DNA from 3 places in the Enterocloster lavalensis genome. Region 2 is predicted to be linked to each of the others. Evidence: riboswitches for the same ligand, from Rfam matches in the RefSeq annotation. Region 2 holds a riboswitch; each other region holds the start of a gene.
What was found. A riboswitch is a leader RNA that binds a small molecule or an ion and turns the genes downstream of it on or off. The one in region 2 is predicted to bind thiamine pyrophosphate.
Positions count from the first base shown of each region.

Region 1: another riboswitch for thiamine pyrophosphate. It lies ahead of ACK2JC_RS28125 (MTH1187 family thiamine-binding protein); the one in region 2 lies ahead of thiW (energy coupling factor transporter S component ThiW).
Region 3: another riboswitch for thiamine pyrophosphate. It lies ahead of thiM (hydroxyethylthiazole kinase); the one in region 2 lies ahead of thiW (energy coupling factor transporter S component ThiW).

Region 1 is NZ_CP176637.1:6,259,212-6,266,282, forward strand. Features, by position in the region: gene ACK2JC_RS28115 (hypothetical protein) at 1-719, opposite strand, end outside; gene ACK2JC_RS28120 (2-hydroxycarboxylate transporter family protein) at 1,101-2,402, shown strand; TPP riboswitch at 2,550-2,656, shown strand; gene ACK2JC_RS28125 (MTH1187 family thiamine-binding protein) at 2,733-3,029, shown strand; gene ACK2JC_RS28130 (ABC transporter permease) at 2,998-3,768, shown strand; gene ACK2JC_RS28135 (ABC transporter substrate-binding protein) at 3,942-4,862, shown strand; gene ACK2JC_RS28140 (ABC transporter ATP-binding protein) at 4,876-5,631, shown strand; gene ACK2JC_RS28145 (RNA 2'-phosphotransferase) at 5,618-6,166, shown strand; gene ACK2JC_RS28150 (MmcQ/YjbR family DNA-binding protein) at 6,201-6,527, shown strand; gene ACK2JC_RS28155 (EAL domain-containing protein) at 6,622-7,071, shown strand, end outside.
Region 2 is NZ_CP176637.1:3,508,447-3,515,517, forward strand. Features, by position in the region: gene ACK2JC_RS15675 (LysR substrate-binding domain-containing protein) at 1-189, opposite strand, end outside; partial or broken gene ACK2JC_RS15680 (LysR family transcriptional regulator) at 195-308, opposite strand; partial or broken gene ACK2JC_RS15685 (anion permease) at 314-700, shown strand; gene ACK2JC_RS15690 (IclR family transcriptional regulator) at 679-1,518, shown strand; gene ACK2JC_RS15695 (hypothetical protein) at 2,434-3,018, shown strand; gene ACK2JC_RS15700 (hypothetical protein) at 3,101-3,460, shown strand; gene ACK2JC_RS15705 (hypothetical protein) at 3,603-3,926, opposite strand; gene ACK2JC_RS15710 (isocitrate lyase/phosphoenolpyruvate mutase family protein) at 3,887-4,078, opposite strand; gene ACK2JC_RS15715 (hypothetical protein) at 4,371-4,538, shown strand; TPP riboswitch at 4,548-4,655, shown strand; gene thiW (energy coupling factor transporter S component ThiW) at 4,843-5,391, shown strand; gene ACK2JC_RS15725 (LacI family DNA-binding transcriptional regulator) at 5,745-6,746, shown strand; gene ACK2JC_RS15730 (6-phospho-beta-glucosidase) at 7,043-7,071, shown strand, end outside.
Region 3 is NZ_CP176637.1:1,546,874-1,553,944, reverse strand. Features, by position in the region: gene ACK2JC_RS06850 (sugar kinase) at 52-999, shown strand; gene ACK2JC_RS06845 (bifunctional 4-hydroxy-2-oxoglutarate aldolase/2-dehydro-3-deoxy-phosphogluconate aldolase) at 1,062-1,709, shown strand; gene dgoD (galactonate dehydratase) at 1,753-2,901, shown strand; TPP riboswitch at 3,048-3,157, shown strand; gene thiM (hydroxyethylthiazole kinase) at 3,264-4,085, shown strand; gene thiE (thiamine phosphate synthase) at 4,072-4,713, shown strand; gene ACK2JC_RS06825 (HAD family phosphatase) at 4,710-5,372, shown strand; gene thiD (bifunctional hydroxymethylpyrimidine kinase/phosphomethylpyrimidine kinase) at 5,473-6,264, shown strand; gene cytX (putative hydroxymethylpyrimidine transporter CytX) at 6,278-7,071, shown strand, end outside.

The DNA of each region.
Region 1 (7,071 bases), 2.8 Mb from region 2:
CACTTGTCCGCCGAGGCCAGGGGGAAGTCCGCGTTGTTGAAGATTTCGGTCAGCTGTTCCAGGGTCAGGGTGCTGCGGTACTCCAGCACCGCCTTGGCCTCCTCGGCCGACAGCCCGGCGAACTCCACGTCGTCGCTAAGCACGTAACCCGCCATGGTGTAGGCGTCGGTGAAATCACTGAAGCCCAGATCCAGCGCCTGGCTCAAATTCACGGTGTTGGCGTAAAACACGTTCACGGGGTGGGCCGCTCCCTCCGCCGAATAGGTTCCGGTGTAGGTGGCGGTCAGACGCTTGCGGTCTACTGAGATAACCTCGCACTTGACGGACAGAGCATCCTTGCTCTCGTCCACACCCACGGCCTTGATATAGGAGAGGGCGTTGTTTTTGAGAAGCTCGTTGACCTTGGCCTGCATATTGGCATCGTCCATCTTATCCACGACCGGATATTGGATCGACACCTTGCCGTTTGTGTAGGTCTCCAGGGTGGCCGTCACGCTGGTGGCGGTTCCCGCGTCGTCGGGCGCTTTTTCCGCCGCAGTGGGGGCCTCGGTGGTGACCGCCTGGGTGGTGGGAGCCATGGTCTCAGTGGGGGCTTCCGTGTGAATGGTGGAGATATCCAGCTTGTCCGGGGTTTTCTGCAAGGTCAGGCCGATGGCCACGCCTCCGATGACAATGGCAGCCGCAGCTGCTCCGATCAAAACTTTCTGGGGTGTATTCATATGTAATCCTCCTTTTCTTTCGCAGGGCCTGACGCGTACGGCGCAGGGTTTGACTCTATTATTCTATAGTATATTAAACATTCATGGACGGATTTTGAAGAAAAACTTACAAATTCTCTAAGATGTTTTGCCGTCCCCTGTAAGATGATATCATTGTTCCGCCGGAAGATCAAGGAGAACGGCGGACCGGCCTATAAGTTTTCTCCTATGATTTACATAAACATATTTGTAATTGCAATCAATTTGCCCTTATGTTATGATCCCATTAACGGAATATTCACGGCGAATTTACAAAAAATATATAATCTTTATACATATTTTATATTCGCCTGCTATTCTGAACTGCATCTAACGAAAATTATATTTATGGAGGGGAAATTTATGTCTGAAGAAACAAAAGTAGTAAAACCCTATGGACTCCAGTGGTGGCTTTGCGGCGCGATCATGCTCATTGTCATTGCGGCGGCGGCGACCGGCGCACTGTCAACGGATCTGGCCGGTTCCTTTGCACTGATGCTGTCCATCGGTATCCTTTGCAATGAGATCGGCGAGCGCATTCCGTTCTGGAACAGCTATGTGGGCGGCGGCCTGGTGCTGGCATTCCTGGTATCCGCGTTCCTGTTCACCTACAACATAATTCCGCAGAAATACGCGGACGCCATGGTCATGGTGATGGACGAGGCGGACTTCCTGTCCTTCTTTATCATCTTCCTGATCACCGGTTCCATTCTGGCTCTGGACCGCAAGCTCCTGATCCGTTCCTTCGCAGGTTACATCCCCGCGATCTTCGGCGGCCTGCTGGGCGCCGGCGTGTTGGGAATCCTGGCCGGACTGATCTTTGGGGTTTCCCCCACCAACGTTATGTTAAAGTATGTGCTTCCCGTTATGGGCGGCGGAAATGGCGCAGGCGCGGTGCCGTTAAGCCAGATTTATGAGACCGTCACCGGCGACGCGGCGGCCAACTACTATTCCTTTGCCATCACGATTCTGACCATCGCCAACATTTTCGCCATCCTGACCGCCGCTATCCTGCGCAAGGTTGGCGAGATGAAGCCCAGCTGGACCGGCAACGGTACCAATCTGATCCGCAAGGGCGGCGATTTTGCCACTGAGGACAAGAAGGTAAAAGTTTCCATGAAGGATTTGGGCGGCGCATTCTTCCTGGCCGTAGGTTTCTACGCTCTGGGCAGACTGTTTGCCAAGGCTCTGCTTCCCACCATCGGCGGCGTTGCCATCCATCAGTTCGCTTACATGATCATTTTCGTGGCCATCGTTGCTGCTGCCGGCATTGTGCCGGACAACATCCGCGCTGCCGCCAAGAAGCTGCAGTCCTTCTTCACCGCAAACCTGATCCTGATCATCATGGTAGGCGTGGGCGTTGACACCAACATCATTGAGCTGGCCAAGGCCATCACCCCCGGCAACGTGGTTATCGCTCTGGCGATCGTAATCGGCGCCATCATCGGCTCCGCAATCGTAGGTTACCTGGTAGGATTCTTCCCCATCGACTCCGCCATCACCGCAGGCCTCTGCATGGCCAACCGCGGTGGCTCCGGCGACCTGGCTGTTCTGGGCGCTGCCAAGAGAATGGGCCTGATCGCATACGCACAGCTTTCCTCCCGTCTGGGCGGCGGTATCGTGCTGATCATCGGAAGTATCCTCTTTGGGGCTTTCCTGAAATAATAAGACTGAATCATGTTGTAAAAGGCGCTCTGCGGCGGTTATATGCCCCGCGGGGCGCTTCTTTATAGAAGCGGAAGGTGATGCAGGGGGACTGCACTGGAATAAAACCATTGACGAACCGCCCATCTTGTAGTATGCTGATTACCGGAAAATAAAAGGGGTGCTGGAGCGATCCGGCTGAGACGAGGCGAGTCCCCGAACCCTGGAAGCTGATCTGGATAATGCCAGCGTAGTCACTGTTAAGGCCCTGCCTGTAACCGCCTGCCCGGAGATTTATCCGGGCAGGCTTTTTACATTACAATCATCTGAAATAGAAGAGGAGAGTCAACCATGAATGCAAGCGTAGCGATCCAGTCTCTGCCGAAGGCGGACAATAACGAGGAACTGATCCGTATTGTGGACGAGGTCATTGCCTATATTAAGAGTACGGGCCTCAATTATTACGTGGGACCCTTTGAGACCACCATTGAAGGCGATTACGACGAACTGATGGACATTGTGAAGGAATGCCAGCACATTGCCGTGCGGGCTGGCGCGCCGTCCGTGGCCGCCTACATCAAGGTTTCCTATCATCCGGAGGGAGATGTGCTGACCATTGAAAAGAAAGTCACCAAACATCACAAGTAAACTGTGGTCCTGCTCCGCGGTCCTGGCCGTTCTGATTCTGTGGCAGGCCCTGACAGGTTTTGGAATTGTGGAAGGCTTTATGCTGCCCTCGCCGAACGCCGTGGCGAGGGCCTTTGTGCAGGAATTTCCCGCTCTCATGGGACACGCCAGGATCACTCTGTCGGAGGCATTTCTGGGCCTGGCGCTGGGAATTCTGACCGGATTTGTGATGGCGGTGCTGATGGACCGGTTTGACCGGCTCTATCAGGCATTCTATCCGTTAATCGTGCTGACCCAGACCGTCCCGGCGGTGGCTATCGCGCCCCTTCTGGTGCTGTGGTTCGGCTACGAGATGGCCCCAAAGGTGATCCTGATCGTGATCACCACCTTTTTCCCGATCACCGTGGGCCTGCTCACCGGTTTCCGGTCCGCTGACCCGGACGCGGTGAACCTGCTGCGGGCCATGGGGGCGGGGCGGGGACAGATTTTCTTCTACATCAAGCTCCCCGGCGCCCTGGGACAGTTCTTTTCAAGCCTGCGAATCTCCGCCTCCTACGCGGTGGTGGGTGCCGTGATCGCGGAGTGGCTGGGAGGCTTCGGCGGGCTGGGCGTCTACATGACGCGGGTGAAAAAGGCCTTTGCCTTCGATAAAATGTTTGCCGTGATTATTTTGATCTCGGCCATCAGCCTGCTGCTCATGTGGGCGGTGGAGCGTTTACAGAAAAAATGCATGCCCTGGGAGAATTCCAATCGGGATTGACGGCCTGGGACATGGGACTGAGGAGGAAGCAGATGATAAGACAGCGTTGGATTGCCGCCGCTGTGGCCGCTGCGGTCATAGGTATGAACCTGACCGGCTGCAGCGCGGGCGGCAGAGCGAAACAGGATGAGACACAGCCAGGCGGGACAGGTTTAGCCGGCTCTGAGACGGACATGGAGTCCGGAAGCTTAAAGGAGATCACATTTGTGCTGGACTGGACTCCAAATACCAATCACACCGGACTTTATGTGGCCCGGGAGAAGGGGTATTTTAAAGAAGAAGGACTGGATGTGAAGATTGTCCAGCCGCCGGAGGACGGGGCAGTGGTGTTGGTGGCCTCGGGAAAGGCGCAGTTTGGAATGTCCTTCCAGGACAGTCTGGCCCCCGCAGTGGCCGGGGAGAGTGCTATGCCGGTGACTGCGGTAGCCGCCGTGATCCAGCACAATACCTCAGGCATCGTTTCCCGCAAGGGGGAGGGCATGGACCGGCCGAAAGGCATGGAGGGAAAGACCTACGCCACCTGGGAGATGCCCATCGAGAAGGCCATGGTGAAAAATGTGGTGGAGTCCGACGGAGGAGATTTCGGCAAGGTGAAACTGGTGCCCAGCACGGTGACGGACGAGGTCTCCGCCCTGAGAACGAAATCCGTGGATTCCATCTGGATTTTTTATGCCTGGGCCGGCGTGAAGATGGAGCTGGAAGGGCTGGACACCGACTATTTTGCATTTGCGGACTTAAACCCGGCGTTCGACTATTATACGCCGGTGATCATTGCAAACAATCCGTTTTTGGAAACCGACGGCGAAACGGCCAGAGCCTTTTTGCGTGCCGTGAGCCGGGGGTATGAGGATGCGGTCAAAAATCCCCGGGAGGCCGCAGAAATTCTCTTCGCGGCGGCCCCTGAGCTGGATCCCGAGCTGGTGGCGGCCAGCCAGGAATACCTGGCGGACAAGTATCAGGCGGATGCGGCACAGTGGGGTTACATCGATCCGGCCCGCTGGAACGCGTTCTACGGCTGGCTGAATGAGAATCAACTGTTGGATACGCAGATTCCGGAAAACGCCGGTTTTTCCAACGACTATCTGCCGCAGTGAGGGAGGAAACCCAATGGAGAAGCTGAAGGTTCTGGGCGTGAGCAAATCCTTTGACGGAGAGAGCGTGATACAGGACATCCATATAGAACTTCAGGAGGGGGAGCTCGTCTCCCTCCTGGGGATCAGCGGCGGCGGAAAGACCACACTGTTCAATGTAATCGCAGGCTTAAGCCTGCCCGATCAGGGGCAGGTGCTTTTGGACGGAAGGGATATCACCGGCCGCCCGGGAAATGTGAGTTACATGCTTCAGAAGGATCTGCTGCTGCCGTACCGGACCATCGTGGACAATGTGGCCCTTCCACTGCTCATCAAGGGCGCGGGCAAGAAGGAGGCGCGTGAGAAGGCGTCCGCCTATTTCAGTCAGTTTGGACTGGAGGGAACGGAGATGAAGTATCCGGGCCAGCTCTCCGGCGGTATGCGCCAGCGGGCGGCCCTGCTGCGGACTTATCTGTTTTCCGCGGACGTGGCGCTGTTGGACGAGCCATTTTCGGCGCTGGACATGCTGACCAAGGGGGCGGTGCACAGCTGGTATCTGGATGTGATGGAGCGCATCCGCCTGTCCACCCTGTTTATCACCCACGACATTGACGAGGCCATATTGCTGTCGGACCGGATCTATCTGCTCACCGGCAAGCCGGGACGGATCACCGGGGAGCTGGTGATTAAAGAGCCGCGCCCGCGCCGGAAGGATTTCAATTTGACGGAGGAATTTCTCGGTTACAAGCGGGAGATTCTGCGCCGGTTAGGAGGAGAAGATGGGATATCGTAATTTAAAGAGCCTCAGCGTATTTATCAGCCTGGTATTGCGGCACAAGCCCGAGGCGGCCGGGATCAGCCTGGACGAACACGGCTGGGCCGATATTGAGAAGCTGCTGGCGGGAATGAACGCCTCCGGTCACAGAATTGACTGGGAAATGCTGGAGGAGATCGTGAGAACCGACGAAAAGGGCCGCTACAGCCTGAGCGAGGACGGCGCGAAGATCCGGGCCAACCAGGGCCACAGCGTCCCGGTGGACGTGGAGCTAAGCCCCGCCCAGCCGCCGGAGATTCTCTATCACGGGACCGCGGAGCGCTTTGCGTATGCGATCCGCGAGGGCGGCCTGCTGCCCATGGGCCGGCTGTACGTCCACCTCTCAAAGGATGTGGAAACGGCGGTAAAAGTGGGAAGCCGCCACGGAAAGCCGGTGGTGTTCGAGGTGGAATCCGGGCGGATGTACCGGGACGGGATACCGTTTTACCTCTCGTGCAACGGCGTGTGGCTGACGAAGGCCGTGAAGCCGGGGTATTTGAAGGGGCGGGAGTGAGGGGAGCAGTATAAAATACGGAGGCGGCAAAATGCTGAAAACAAAAAAAGATCTGATCGCCCACTGCCTGACGTACCCCGATGTATATGAGGATTACCCCTTCCACGATCACGAGTGGGCGGTGATCCGGCATCGGTCAAACCGGCGGGTGTTCGCCTGGATTTACCGCCGGGAGGGGCAGGTCTGCGTCAATGTGAAGTGCGACCCCCAGTGGGTGGAATTCTGGCGCAAGGCTTATCCGGGCGTGCTTCCGGGCTATCATTTAAACAAGAAATACTGGAACACCGTGCTTCTGGACGGCACGGTGCCGGACAAGGAGATCCGCCGGATGATCGCGGAGAGCTACGATCTGACCCGCTGATCCCATTAAGAAAACGTTAATGGACATTGCTAAGACTGTAAAAGAATGTTAGAATAGAGATGTTTCTTAATTTTGGAAAACAGAGGATAAAGCAATGTCTGGTTTGAATGATGAACTGTGGATGAAGGAACGGTATGAGCAGGTATGCAGAAAGAATCCTGAGGAGTACGCCCTTATCAGCCTGAAAATAAAACGTTTCCGCATTTTCAATCGCCTGTTCGGACGGGAAGCGGGTGACTGGTTGGTCGGACAAGTCTATGAGGCCATCCGCACCTGGATCGGGGAGGCTGAATATGTGGCCCATATTCAGCTGGGGTATTTTAATCTGCTGGTTCATATGCCGGAGGACTACGAGGAGATATTCCAGTACGTCATTAAACTAAACGCCAGGATCAGAGATTGGCCCTACGGCGACGAATATGGGAAGGTTTACAGCGGGATGGGCGTTTACCGCCTGACGGACCGGCCGAAGGACTTTTACACCGCTCAGTACAATGCGGACATCTGCCGGGTGGAGAGCCCGGAGAGCGTGCTGCGCAATTCC
Region 2 (7,071 bases):
GGACAGATCGTCCGCCATGGGCAGAAGGGTCAGCCCGGAGGTGTCCCCCATCTGCCTGACGTACATCTCCGAGCAGAAGGTGACGCCCATGTTCTGGCGGCACAGGGAGCAGAGGGTGGCGATGTCCAGCAGCAGGATGGGGAAAAGTCCACGATCACGTCCACTCTGCCGTTTTCCAGAAATCCGCACAGCTCGGCGGAATTGCCCTCCACCAGCGTCAGGTCCACCGCAGGGTACTTCCGGTGGTAGATGGGTAGGACGCGGGAGGCGAACAGGTCTCCACGGGCGTAGGAGATCCCGATGCGCAGGCTTCCCCGGCGTGTGCCTGGTACTGATCAATCCCTTTATCCTTTACAAGCTGTTCACGCCGGAGATCTGCAAGGTGGAGAACTATAAGGAAATCTCCCGGGAAGGGCTGAAAGACTTGGGACGGATGACGGTCCGGGAAAAGTTTTTGACCGCGTTCTTTGTGGGCGCCGTGCTTTTGTGGGCAACAACCGGAATTACCGGCTTTAACGCCACAGCCGTGGCCATCCTGTTTTTGGCCATGTGCCTGATATTCGGATGTATGACATGGAACGACGTGCGCCAGAGCAAGGGCGCTTGGGACACCCTAATCTGGTACGGAGCCATTATCGGACTCTCCAGCGCGGGCTTCACGCCACGTTGGATGCGGTTTTGGACCTCAAAGAGAGGCTGAACCTGACGGATGTGGTGGAGAAAACGGGACTGTCCGCCAGCACGGCCCACCGCATTATAAGGGGCCTGGAGCGGCGGGACTATCTGTCCCGCAACGAGGATACCAAGCGGTACTCCCTGGGGGCGCGGATCGCTTACCTGGGCAGCCTGGCGGAGAACCGGTCCGACGACGGGCTGCGGGAGAAGGCCTACGAGTATCTGGTGAAGATCCGCGACCAGATCAACGAGAGCGCTAGGGTGTGTTTGAAAATTCATTCCCACCATCTGCACGCCCCACTTCGCGGCATATTTGGTCCCAATTCGGTCAACGTAGCCCGCTACGCCTCCCTCATCGGGACCAAATCTCCCACAAAGTGTGACGCACATCTGGCGGAAAGCAATTTTCAAACGCACCCTAGCCTTTACGTGCGGGACGGGGCCTCCAGAATCTGTATCGACCGGGTGGAGAGCAAGCAGCTGTTGCGCCGGGTCATCACGGTGGGGGAACGGCTGCCCCTTCCCAACGGGGCCACGGGAAAGGTTCTGATGTCCGGCATGGAGGACCGGGAGCTTATGGAGCTTCTGGGAGAGGACTATGAGGCCGTGAAGCCCGACGTGGACAAGGTGCGCGAGCGGGGCTACTGGGTGTCCAACGGCGAGCGGGAGGTGGGGCTTTCGGCTATCGCGGCCCCGGTGTACAACGCTAAGGGGAAAATGATCGCCGCTATCTCCATTTCCGGGCCTACGGCCCGGATCATCGACGAGGAGCTGGCGGAAAAGGTACAGAGCGTGCTGGAATGCGCTGGGGACATTTCCCGGCAGATGGGATATTTTAAATGACAGACAGAGGGAGAACCGGCTGAGAAAGGCCGGTTCTCCCTCTGTTTTTTATTACATAATAAGCTTTTCTATGCCAGTTGTGCCAGCTATGGGAACGCATGGCGGTGGTAAGGAACCATGTCGCTGAAGCGACCTACCGCAGGCGGAATTCGTTCTTAATTTTATAGGGAAAAGATGTTGTGCGAAGATGGAATGACAAACAATATGACGGAATATAGTTGTTAATATAACGTAAGTTTGCTATAATGGAAAACAAAAGTTATATCAGAAAGCAGATCGCCACAAAGACACCGAACGGAACGTTCATAACCGCATGGCCCCGGGACCTGCTGTATCATGATAAATCGGGTTGGGAGTACTTAAACCGTCTGACGGGGCAAAATCCCTGTGCGTAGCCAGAATCCGCTATGGGGGCCATGGATATACGATGAGGATGGGAATCTGCTGGCGGCAAAGGGGGGAATGATCGCAAGGGAACTTTAAAGAAAAAGATAGGGGATGAATTCAGCAGAAAATATTTGAACAGCAATAAAATGACAGTAACCGGAACAGAGATTTTCTTATCACATCTGCGTGCGCCCTCCCTCTAAAAATGGGACTTGCAAAAAACAGGAGCTGTTGCTTATCCAGGATCTCAGAATGAATCGTTTAAGATCGTTGGAAATTGGAACAATCGTAACTGTTCAGCAGGTCTGCGCACTTGCTGCGCTGACCGTATGAAAACCTAAGCTTGCTGGCAAAAATCCCATCGACGAAGTCGATTTTAAATGGATTTTTGCTCGTATCTGTGAAGGTACTGAACAGATACGAACAATCATAAGGAAATAGCCGAAGCGCCGCAGAGTGAATCGCAGACCCGGATCTGACATTTGGTTCGCGTGTCTGCGCAAAAACGCTTTGGCACGGAGGAATCATATGAAAAATTGGAAGGTAATTCTGTTGGCAGCTTTGGTTTTGATGTGGATCGTGGATGCAAAACCATGGAGAGATGATTCTGATAAAGAGAGGACAGTTGCTCCCGCTGGGGAGAGCCGTTCTAAAACAGAAGAGAGGCAGGAACAGGAGCAAGAGGCCACTTATGTATGCCCTCGTTGCAATGGCTCAAAAGAATGCAGGGTATGCGACGGAAAAGGAACTTATTATAACAGTATCACAGGAGAAACAAAAGATTGTGCGGTGTGCAAGAGAAATCCGGGTGCTTGTCAGACTTGTGACGGAGCCGGAGTAATATCGGAATCCACGTATCTTGAAGTCATGGGAAACGAAAGCAAACGCGCGGCTAAACGGGAAGCGGAACCTACGGCTCCTCCATATGAAGAGGTAGTATTTTGTACGGCCTGCAGTTCAACAGGAATCTGTAAGATCTGTGGTGGATCGGGATACTACAGCAGCCAATATAATATGTCCTCTGTGTACCCTTGTTCGGCTTGTACGAACGGCACTCCGGAGGAGGTGGGAAAATGCCATATCTGCGGAGGAGATGGTATCCTTTATAATTGATATGTATATAAAATAGTTTATACAGATGACGGATACTGTAATGTGTTATAGAAAATTATGTAGATCAAAAGGAGAAAATCATATGAAGCAAATGTACGGAATCGTATCATTGGTGATAACGGCCACGGCCTGGGTGGTCGGTATTTTGTGTCTGATAGTTGTGGGAATGAAGTCTGATTCCAGTGAGATTTCATCCGGTATTGTGAATCTTTTTGTGTCGGGGGCGGTCGTGATTCCGGTGGCACTCAGCCTGGCTGCAATCGTTTTGGGGGCACTGTGTATTACGAAAAAACAGAAGTACCGCGCGCTGGCAGTTATTGGAATAATCCTAGCGTTGCCCTTTGTTTTATGGGGTGTCTTGTGGGGGATTAACTGTATGAACGGAATGTCCATAGAAGAGGGAGTAAGGGCATATCTGGAAGGGTTTGGGAAGAACCTTTGATAAAAAAGACAGATGGCAAGAAAATAGTGAGGGAATCCCGGATTGACAATGACAGTCGGTCCAGGATTCCTTTTTTGCGTAATAGGAGAGTACTCTATGATATAAAAAAGCTCTCTGGGCGAGAATGTACTGTTACAAGGAATTACGGCTGCGGAAAGGCCGCGTAGCGGTCGCATATTTCCCGGATCAGCTTCATGAAATCCTGGGTGTAAGAGGGGAAGATCTTGTCCTTGTGGTAAATCAGGGACAGGGGTTTCACCTGCTTGAAGTCCTTGGTGGGGAGCACATGGAGCCGGGAGCCGGAACCGCCCAGCTGGTTGAGCTGGTAGACGCCCGGCAAGCACATGGTCAGGCAGAAGCTGGCGGGGTAGTCCTCGGCGCAGAGCCGGTAATGGATATCGGGCTGGGTCAGCTCGTTTATGCAGTTTATAGTGGGGCCCCGCCTTTGCAGGTGGCGGTCCAGCATGATGTGTGGTTTAAAACCTCCGTGAAGGTGAGCAGGCCGCAGTCGGGCTCACCCAGCAGGCAGGCGGCGAAACCGTATCCAGACATCTGAACGGCCTTGAAACCGGCATTCTGGATCATGATCGCCGACAGACAATCATAAGCGCCCGGCATGACCAGGATTTCATTGGTACTGATTAATTCCTTGAGTGGGGTTGTTTTTTCATAAAGCGATACCTCCTGATATTTTTAATAGATGTACTAAAAGCGAGAATACAAATTTTCGCTACATGGAATTATTGTGTAAAAATTAGGTATACAAAAAAGTGAAATTAAGGGGGCTATAAAATGGTAATTTGTGTAAATGATATTCAAAACGAACAGGCAGGGGGATGAGAGAAACGAAATAATTTCTCGTATCCAGAGAGAATCTACCGGTACTGTGAGATGGACGCCGGAGTCAGGAATGAAAAGAACCGAGTGGAAATCCGGGTGCGGTTATTTGAAAATCCGGTTAGGCTGCTGTAGGAGCGGGGGAGGAAAAGAGGCAGATGAGTGGCTGATGGAGATAAGTAAAGGAGTTTTAAATGTTTTAAATGTTGAGACATTTCATCTTGACATTGAGTTAATGTAGTGCTATTCTAAACGACAATAGGGAGCTTGTGTAGCAGGCTGAGAGGAAGTAATCGAACTTCGACCGTTAGAACCTGATCGGGTAATGCCAGCGTAGGGAAATAGTGTGATTTGCAGTAGTTTACGATGCAAAAATCAAAATCCAGGCTGATGCGGCCTGGATTTTTTGTTGAATGCAATGGGCCACTGGCGCAGCCTGCAGGCACTGGTTGGCTGCCATGGCTCGGCGATGCAGCCCCCGCGTACCATTGCCAGCCTGCGATCCCCTGGCCTCCCCTGAAAACCCACAAAAGGAGCAAAAAATCATGAAAATCAACTCAAAGAAACTGGCCGTAAGCGCCATGCTGACGGCGGTAGCCGTGTCCCTTTCCACCTTTGCCGTCCCCATCGGCGCATCCAAATGTTTCCCCATCCAGCATCTGTGCAATGTGATGGCAGGAGTATTTTTAGGCCCCTGGTACGGCGTGGGCATGGCGTTCTGTACATCGCTGATCCGCAACCTCATGGGCACCGGAAGTCTGCTGGCCTTCCCGGGCAGTATGGTGGGCGCCTATCTGTGCGGCGTGCTCTACCGGCACAGCCATAAGCTGACGATGGCCTATGCAGGTGAGGTGTTCGGCACCGGAATCCTGGGCGCGATCATGTGTTTTCCCGTAGCGTCCATGCTCATGGGCAAGGAGGTAGCCGTGTTTTTCTATGTGATCCCGTTTCTGTCCAGCACCCTGTGCGGCACCGTGATCGCCGCCCTGCTGATCGGAGCGCTGTGCAAATCCGGGGCGTTTCAGCACCTTGGCCGTATTCTGGAGCATGACGGCGCGGTGACGGGGGAGAAAGCGCCTGGGAATCTGCGATAATTAAAAAAGAACTCAACCATAGTTTCGGGATCCCCACAGTCCAACCCCCATGTTGGAGATCCCGCTGCACCCCCCGCATACCAAAAACCACCGGAACATACTCCAACTAACACCGGGAAACCCCTGCCCCCTGTCATGATCCCGGGCAATCCCGAATATATCCTTAAATACCAAGACATTTTCCAATGATATCCCCGCAAAACTCCTGGGAAACGTGAATATGCACAAAAATACCCTGTAAATTTCCACCAATCTGCCGAAAAAGTGCGATCCCTCTTGCACTTTCCTCAAAAAGGTGTATAGTAAAAACAGAAATTAAAGCGTATTAACTTTTGGAGAAAAGAGGGGACTACATGGGAGAGAAGCAGCAGGTGAGCCTGGAGGACGTGGCGCGGTACTGCGGGTTGTCAACTGTGACGGTTTCCAGAGTCTTGAATCACTCGCCCAGCGTGCGGGAATACAACCGTCAGAAGGTCATGGAAGCCATCGAGGCGCTGGGATACATACCAAACGCGGCGGCCCGGACCCTGGCCCGGGGAACCACTGGAATCATCGGCATGATCACGCCGGGACTTCAGGACCCGTTTTTCAGCCAGATTGTCCAGGAAGTGAACAACGGCTTGATCAGCCACAATCTGTTTCTGGCCATTTCCATCACCGCCAACCAGGGCTGCGATTACATTTTACAGCAGCAGCGCGTGGACGGCATGATGCTGCTGGCGCCCGGCATGGAGGATGAGTTCGTCCCCCGTCTCAAGAGCCAGAAGGTGCCTTTTGTGGTGCTGGACAGCCAGAACCGGAACGCGGACTACAGTTGTATTCTGGTGGACAATTTCGACGGCGGCTATCAGGTGGGGCGGCATTTCCTCGACCTAGGACACCGGCGCGTCGGCTTTATCGGCGGCCCCAGGGAGCTGGTCAACAGCTCGGAGCGGGAACACGGGCTTCAGGCCGCCCTCGCCGGGGAAGGGCTTTCCGTTGTCCGCTCGGAGCGGGGCCAGTTCTGCTTTGCCGACGGCTACCGGATCATGACGGCCTGGATCGGGCAGGGCGTGGTGCCGCCTGCGATTTTCGCGGCCGACTGCAACCTGGCTCTGGGCGTGATCACGGCGCTGCGGGAGCACGGTTACCGGGTGCCCCAGGATGTTTCGGTCTGCGGATTCGACGACGAGCCAATGGCCCAGGAATACATTCCGGCCCTCACCATCGTGGCCCAGCCGGTTTCCGCGCTGGCGGAATGCGCCATTGAACAGCTGATGATCTGGATCGGCGGCGAACGGCCAAAGCAGCTGATCTACCGGCTGAAGCCCAAACTGGTGGTACGCGAATCCACGGCCCCATGGCGGGCAGATTGACATGGCTGAATATACAACGCATACGGATCACAAGCGTCATCCCGTGTAGCGAATCCTTCACAACGGTATGACGGTCAACCATACGGCGGCAGGCGGCGTTTTTTTAAAATGGATTACGCCTCCTGCCGCACCGAGAGAAAATAGCAAATCGCTATTTATTTTTAAGACCTAAAAGTTAATACGCTTTAATTTCTGGAAATAAACCCCAGAACAGCAGTGAAACAATCATTTATCATCAAACGACAGCCAAGCGGACCATCAGCAGCCCGCCTGACATAGAAAGGGAGGGAATGAACATGTCGGAAAAGCAAGGATTGAAAATAGC
Region 3 (7,071 bases), 2.0 Mb from region 2:
AGCCGTCCTGACCTGTTACAAATATATCATTAAAGAAAGAGGGATAAGGGAATGGCAAAGGTGATAACACTTGGGGAGACGATGGTGTGCTTTTCGCCGGATTCGGCCGCGCCGCTGCGCTATGTGAGCAGCTTTCACCCGCGGATCGCCGGGGCGGAGAGCAACCTGGCGGTGGGACTGGCCAAGCTGGGGCACGAGGTGCTGTGGATCAGCCGGCTGGGGGAGGACGAGTTTGGCCACTATGTTCAGAATATGATCCGCTCCGAGGGCGTGGACACCCGGGCGGTGCGCTTTGACGAGGCCAACCCCACGGGGATCATGTTCAAGGAGACCAGCCGGGGAGAGACGGCGGTTTACTATTACCGGAAACACTCCGCGGCCAGCGCCATGGAGCCGGAGGACCTGGATGAAAGCCTGTTTGAGGAGGCCGAGATTCTGCACATCACGGGGATCACGCCGGTCCTGTCGGAGAGCTGCCGCCGGACCGTGGAGCGCGCGGTGGAGCTGGCAAAACGCCACGGGGTGCGGATCAGCTTTGACCCAAACATCCGCCGCAAGCTCTGGGGAGACCGGGATTACGCGCCTATGCTGAGGGATTTTTGCCGGGAGAGCCAGATCCTGCTCATGGGACTGGACGAGGCGAAGGTTCTGTACGGCGGGGAGAGTCCGGAGGAAATCTTTGCGGCCGTGTACGGGGACGGAGCGGTCCAGCTGGCGGTTTTAAAGGACGGCGGAAACGGCGCGTGGGCCTCCGACGGAAAACAGATTCTGTATCTGGAGCCCTGGCCCTGCCGGCCGGTGGACCCCATCGGGGCGGGAGACGCCTTTAACGCCGCGTTTCTGGCCGGGGTTTTGGAGGGCTGCGACCTTCAGACCTGCGGACGCATGGGCGCAGTGGCCGGAGCCATGGCCACGGAGACGGACGGGGACACGGAAGGGTACCCGGACCGGAGAAAGCTGCAGCGGATTCTGGAGAACCGCGCGCAGATTTACCGTTAAAACCTGAAAATGGAGTTTACGGCGTAAGCCGTTTGTTGTGGCAGAAAGGAGAAGAGAAATTTATGGATATGCGGGAAGTATTTGCGGAGCGCCCGGTGCTGGCGATCATGCGGAACGTGGCCCTTGAGGACACTCTGGACTATGCCGGGGCCGTGGTGGCCGGTGGGGTGAAGATTTTTGAGGTGGCGCTTAACTCGGTACATGGATATGAGCAGATCGCCATGCTTCGGAAGGAATTCGGGGAGGACGTGATGATCGGCGCGGGCACGGCCATCACACCGGAGCGGGCTGAAAAGGCGCTGGAGGCTGGAGCCGGATTTTTGCTGACCCCGTCCACCCAGGCGGAGATGCTGGAGTGGTGCCGGGAGCAAAAGGTGCCGTTTCTGCCGGGGGCGCTGACGCCCTCCGACGTGGCCATGTGCGTGAACCACGGCTACCACACCATGAAGCTGTTCCCGGCCGGGGATATGCCCATGTCCTATATCAAGAGCCTGAAAGGCCCCTTTGACGACACGGAGTACGTGGCCATCGGCGGCGTGAGCGCGGACAACATTGAAGAGTTCTTCCGCCGGGGCTATCTGGGCGCGGGCCTGGGCAGCAATATTATGCCAAAGGAAGCGGTTAAGGCTAAGGACTGGAAGGCCTGCGCCGCCTATGTGGCGGAGCTGGTGAAACGGGCCAACGCGGGCAGGGCGGCTTACAAGGGCTGAGTGTTGGCTGTTCTGAAATTGTCAAAAGGAGAAGGAAAAATCGATGAAGATCAAGTCAGTGAACACATATCTGGTGCGTCCCCGCTGGGGATTTGTGGAAATTTGTACGGACGACGGTCTGTGCGGCTGGGGGGAGGCCGTGCTGGAGGGCCATGCGGCCACGGTACAGGCCTGCGTGGAGGAGATGAGCGAGTACCTGATCGGGGCCGATCCCAGACGGATTGAGGATATCTGGACCACCCTGTACCGGGCTGGATTTTACAGGGGCGGCGGCGTGCTGATGAGCGCCATCGCGGGTATCGACCAGGCGCTGTGGGATATCAAGGGCAAATATTTTAACGCGCCGGTGTACGAGCTCATGGGCGGAGCCTGCCGGGACCGCATGCGGGTTTACAGCTGGGTGGGCGGCGACCGTCCCACGGACGTGGGCGCGACCGCAAAGGAGCGAAAGGACGCCGGGTTCACGGCGGTGAAGATGAACGCCACCGAGGAATTGCAGTATATCGACAGCTACGAGAAGGTGGACCAGGTGCTGGAGCGGGTAGCCGCCATCCGGGAGTCCTGCGGCAAGTATTTCGGCATCGCGGTGGATTTCCACGGCCGGGTGCACAAGCCCATGGCCAAGATACTGGCGAAGAAGCTGGAGGAGTTCGATCCCATGTTCCTGGAGGAGCCGGTGCTCTGCGAGTATATGGAGCTGTTTAAGGAGATCGCGGACTGCTGCAACATCCCCATCGCCACCGGCGAGCGTCTGTTCACAAAATATGATTTCAAGCGCCTGTTTGCCAGCGGCGGAGTGGATATTATCCAGCCAGACCTTTCCCACGCGGGCGGAATCACCGAGGTGAAGAAGATCGCGGCCATGGCCGAGGCCCACGACGTGGCGCTGGCTCCCCACTGCCCCTTAGGCCCCATCGCCCTTGCCTCCTGTTTGCAGGTGGACGCCACCAGCTACAACGCGGTGATCCAGGAGCAGAGCATGGGCATCCACTACAATGTGGGCAAGTCTGTTCTGGACTATGTGAAGAACAAGGAGGACTTCGCGTTCGTGGACGGCTATGTCCGGCTGCCGGTAAAGCCCGGTATCGGCGTGGAGGTCAACCGGGAGCTGGTGCTGGAGGAAAACCGCACGCCCCACAGCTGGAAAAATCCCGTGTGGCGCCACCGGGACGGCTCCATCGCGGAGTGGTGACGGGGGCCTGTACCCGGGAGCGCGGCGCCGTGGTTGCGCGGCGTCCATCCGGTGGCCTTCGGCGTTATTTCTCCGGCGGTATTCCGGCGGCATTTGTCAAAAAATGCTTGAATAATCTGCAAACCAGTGTATAATAGAGTTCGTAAAATCAAAAAGCGGGGAGCTCACAGTAGTGGGCTGAGAGGAAGCTGAGACTGCTTCGACCCTTAACCTGATTTGGATAATGCCAACGTAGGGAACCATAGCCACTTGTATCATATCGCTGTGATGCTGCCTTTCATTGGTTGCATCGCAGCTTTTTTATTGGATGCAATGGACCGATGGTCCGCCAGCGCGGCCGGAGAGAAAGAGGAGGAAACACAATGTTTAAAACCTGTCTGGAAAATGTGAGGAACACGGTACCCCTGATTCACAATATCACCAACTATGTCACGGTCAACGACGTGGCTAATGTGCTGTTAGCATGCGGCGCAAGTCCCATTATGGCCGACGACGAGGGGGAAGTGGAGGAGATCACCGCCATCTGCAGCGGCCTCAACATCAACATCGGCACCCTGAACAGCCGCACCATTCCGTCCATGCTGAAGGCGGGGAAGGCGGCGCAGGCCCTGAACCACCCGGTGGTTCTGGACCCGGTGGGAGCGGGGGCCAGCACCCTGCGCACCGAGACGGCCAGAAGGTTGATAAGGGAGATCCGGTTCACCGTTGTCCGCGGCAATATGTCTGAGATCAAGACGCTGGCAGCGGGCAGCGGCAACACCCGGGGGGTGGACGCCAGCGTGGAGGACGTGGTGACGGAGGACAATCTGGAATCCGCAATCGCCTTTGTGAAGGATCTCTCCGCCAGAGACGGGGCCATTGTGGCCGTGACGGGGGCCATCGATCTGGTGGCGGACGCTGAGCGCTGCTATGTGATCCGCAACGGCCGCCCGGAGATGGGAAAGGTCACCGGGACCGGCTGCCAGCTGTCCGCCCTTACGGCTGCCTACGTGGCGGCAAATCCCGGCAACTGTCTGGAGGCCGCGGCTGCCGCGGTCTGCCTGATGGGGCTGGCCGGGGAGATCGGTTTTTCGCGTATGGCGCCTGGGGACGGCAACGCCGCTTACCGCAGCCGCATCATCGACGCGATCTGTAATATGGACGGCCGGGAGCTGGAAAGGGGGGCAAAATATGAGGTGCGATAAAAAGGATTTGCTGTTGTACGCGGTGACGGACCGCAGCTGGTTAAACGGGGCCACGCTGTATGAGCAGGTGGAGGCGGCCCTCCGGGGAGGAGCCACCTTTATCCAGCTGCGGGAGAAGGCGCTGGACCAGGAGCATTTTCTGGCCGAGGCCAGGGAGCTAAAGACGCTCTGCAGGCGCTTTGGGGTACCGTTTCTGATCAACGACAACGTCGAGATCGCAGCCGCGGTGGACGCGGACGGCGTCCATGTGGGCCAGAGCGACATGGAGGCCGGGGATGTGCGCGCCAGGCTTGGCGCAGACAAGATCATCGGCGTTTCCGCCCAAACGGTGGAACAGGCGCTGCTGGCGCAACAGCGGGGCGCGGACTACCTGGGGGTGGGAGCTGTGTTTCCCACCGGAACCAAGCAGGACGCCACGGACGTCCCCTATGAGACGCTGCGGGACATCTGCCGCGCGGTGGACATCCCGGTGATCGCCATCGGCGGGATCAACCGCGGAAACGTGGGGATGTTGGCGGGCAGCGGAATCTGCGGCGTGGCCGTGGTCAGCGCTATTTTCGCCCAGAAGCAGATCGAAGCCGCCACCGCGGACTTAAAAGCGGCGGTGGAGCAGATGGTGAACACATGATTGCCGGGGCCATTTTCGACGCGGACGGCACGCTGCTTGACTCCATGCCCATCTGGGACAACGCCGCGGCCCTGTATCTGGAGGGATTGGGGTATGTCCCGGAGCCGGGGCTGGGGAGAATTCTCTATCCTATGTCCATGGCCGAAGGCGCGGATTACCTGATCGCCCGCTACGGCCTGTCCCAGAGCCGGGAGGAGATCATTTGCGGCGTCAGCGCTGCGATTGAGGACTTTTATTTCCACCGGGTCCAGCCCAAAGCCGGGCTGGAGGCGTTTTTGCGGCAGCTGCAGGAGCGCGGGATTCCCATGGCGGTCGCCACCTCCAGCGACCGGCGGCTGGTGGAGGCAGCCTTAAAACGGCTGGGGCTGCTGTCGCGGTTTAAGGGCATTTTCACCTGCGCCCAGGCGGGGGCGGGTAAATCCAGGCCCGACGTGTACCACCTGGCGAACCGCAGCCTGGGCGGACCCAAACCGCAGTCCGTCTGGGTCTTTGAGGATGCGTTTTTTGCCGCCTCCACCGCCGGGCGCGCGGGGTACCGGGTAGCCGTGGTCCGCGACCCGTCCGCGGATGGGGACCGGGAACAGCTGGAACAGCTGGCGGATTACGCCATGGAGGATTTTACGGATTTCAACGGCTTTTACCAACAGGCCTTGAAATAGAACAACAGACCGGCGGCAGATTGGGGGCACCACCTTCTGTCGCCAGGAGCGCGGCGGACATCGGCGCGCTCTGACAAAATTAATGCGAAGGGAGAACAAAATGAACACAGCATTAACAATCGCTGGAAGCGATTCCAGCGGAGGCGCCGGCATCCAGGCAGATATCAAGACCATGACCGCTCACGGGGTATACGCCATGAGCGCGGTCACGGCCCTGACGGCCCAGAATACCACCGGCGTAACAGGGATTATGGAGGTAACTCCGGAATTTTTAAGGGAACAGATCGACGATATTTTCACGGATATCTACCCGGATGCAGTTAAAATCGGTATGGTTTCCTCCAGCCGTCTGATCGAGGTGATCACAGAGCGGCTGGCCCACTACGGGGCCGCAAATATTGTGGTGGACCCGGTGATGGTGGCCACCAGCGGCGCCCGCCTCATCGGGGAGGAGGCCGTGGAGACGCTGAAGGAAAGGCTGCTGCCCATGGCAACAGTGCTGACGCCCAATATCCCGGAGGCGGAGGTGCTTTCCGGCATGGACGTGCGCACGGCGGAGGACATGGAGCGGGCGGCGGCTTTGATCGGGAATACATACGGCTGCGCCGTTCTGGTCAAAGGCGGCCATCAGCTCAACGATGCCAACGACCTGCTGTACCGCGACGGCCGTCTCAAATGGTTCCGGGGAAAACGCATCCACAACCCCAACACCCACGGAACCGGCTGCACCCTGTCCAGCGCCATCGCCTCCAACCTGGCCAAGGGCCGGGATCTGGATGCCTCGGTGGAGATGGCCAAACGCTATCTGTCCCTGGCGCTCTCCGATATGCTGGACTTAGGCAGGGGCAGCGGTCCCATGAACCACGCGTTTGCCATCCACGGCGAGTATTGAGGGGGAGGGGACTATGAGCGGAACGAGAAAGGGAACTTCCATATTAAACAACGGCCTGATCTGGTTTGGAGCCGGAGTGTCCATCGCGGAAATCCTCACGGGCACCTACCTGGCTCCTTTGGGGATGGCGAAGGGCCTGGCGGCCATTTTGCTGGGCCACGTGATCGGCTGCAGCCTGCTGTTTCTGGCCGGACTTATCGGCGGTTTTGCCCGGCGCAGCGCCATGGAGACGGTGAAAATGAGCTTCGGCCATAAAGGCAGCCTGCTGTTTTCCACATTAAACGTGCTTCAGCTGCTGGGTTGGACTGCCATCATGATCTACGACGGAGCCCTGGCGGCCGGGGGCGCGCTGGGAGCCGGGCAGACGGTGTGGTGCCTGGTCATCGGCGGACTGATTCTGGTCTGGATTCTGATCGGAATACGGAATCTTGGGAAAATAAACATGGTGGCCATGGCCGCGCTGTTTATTTTAACCCTGATCCTGTGCAAGGTGATCTTCTTTGGACGCGGCGGGGGAAGTATGGCCGGAGAAGGGGAGGCCATGAGCTTCGGGGCTGCCGTGGAGCTGTCCGTTGCCATGCCCTTGTCCTGGCTGCCCCTGATCAGCGACTATACCAGGGAGGCTGAGAAACCCCTGGCGGCCACGGCGGCCAGCGCGGTGGTCTACGGCTTGGTGAGCGTCTGGATGTACGTGATCGGCATGGGCGCGGCGATTTTTACCGGCGTAACGGATATTTCCCAGATTATGGTAAAGGCCGGGCTGGGCATGGCGGGACTGCTGATCATCATCCTGTCCACCGTGACCAC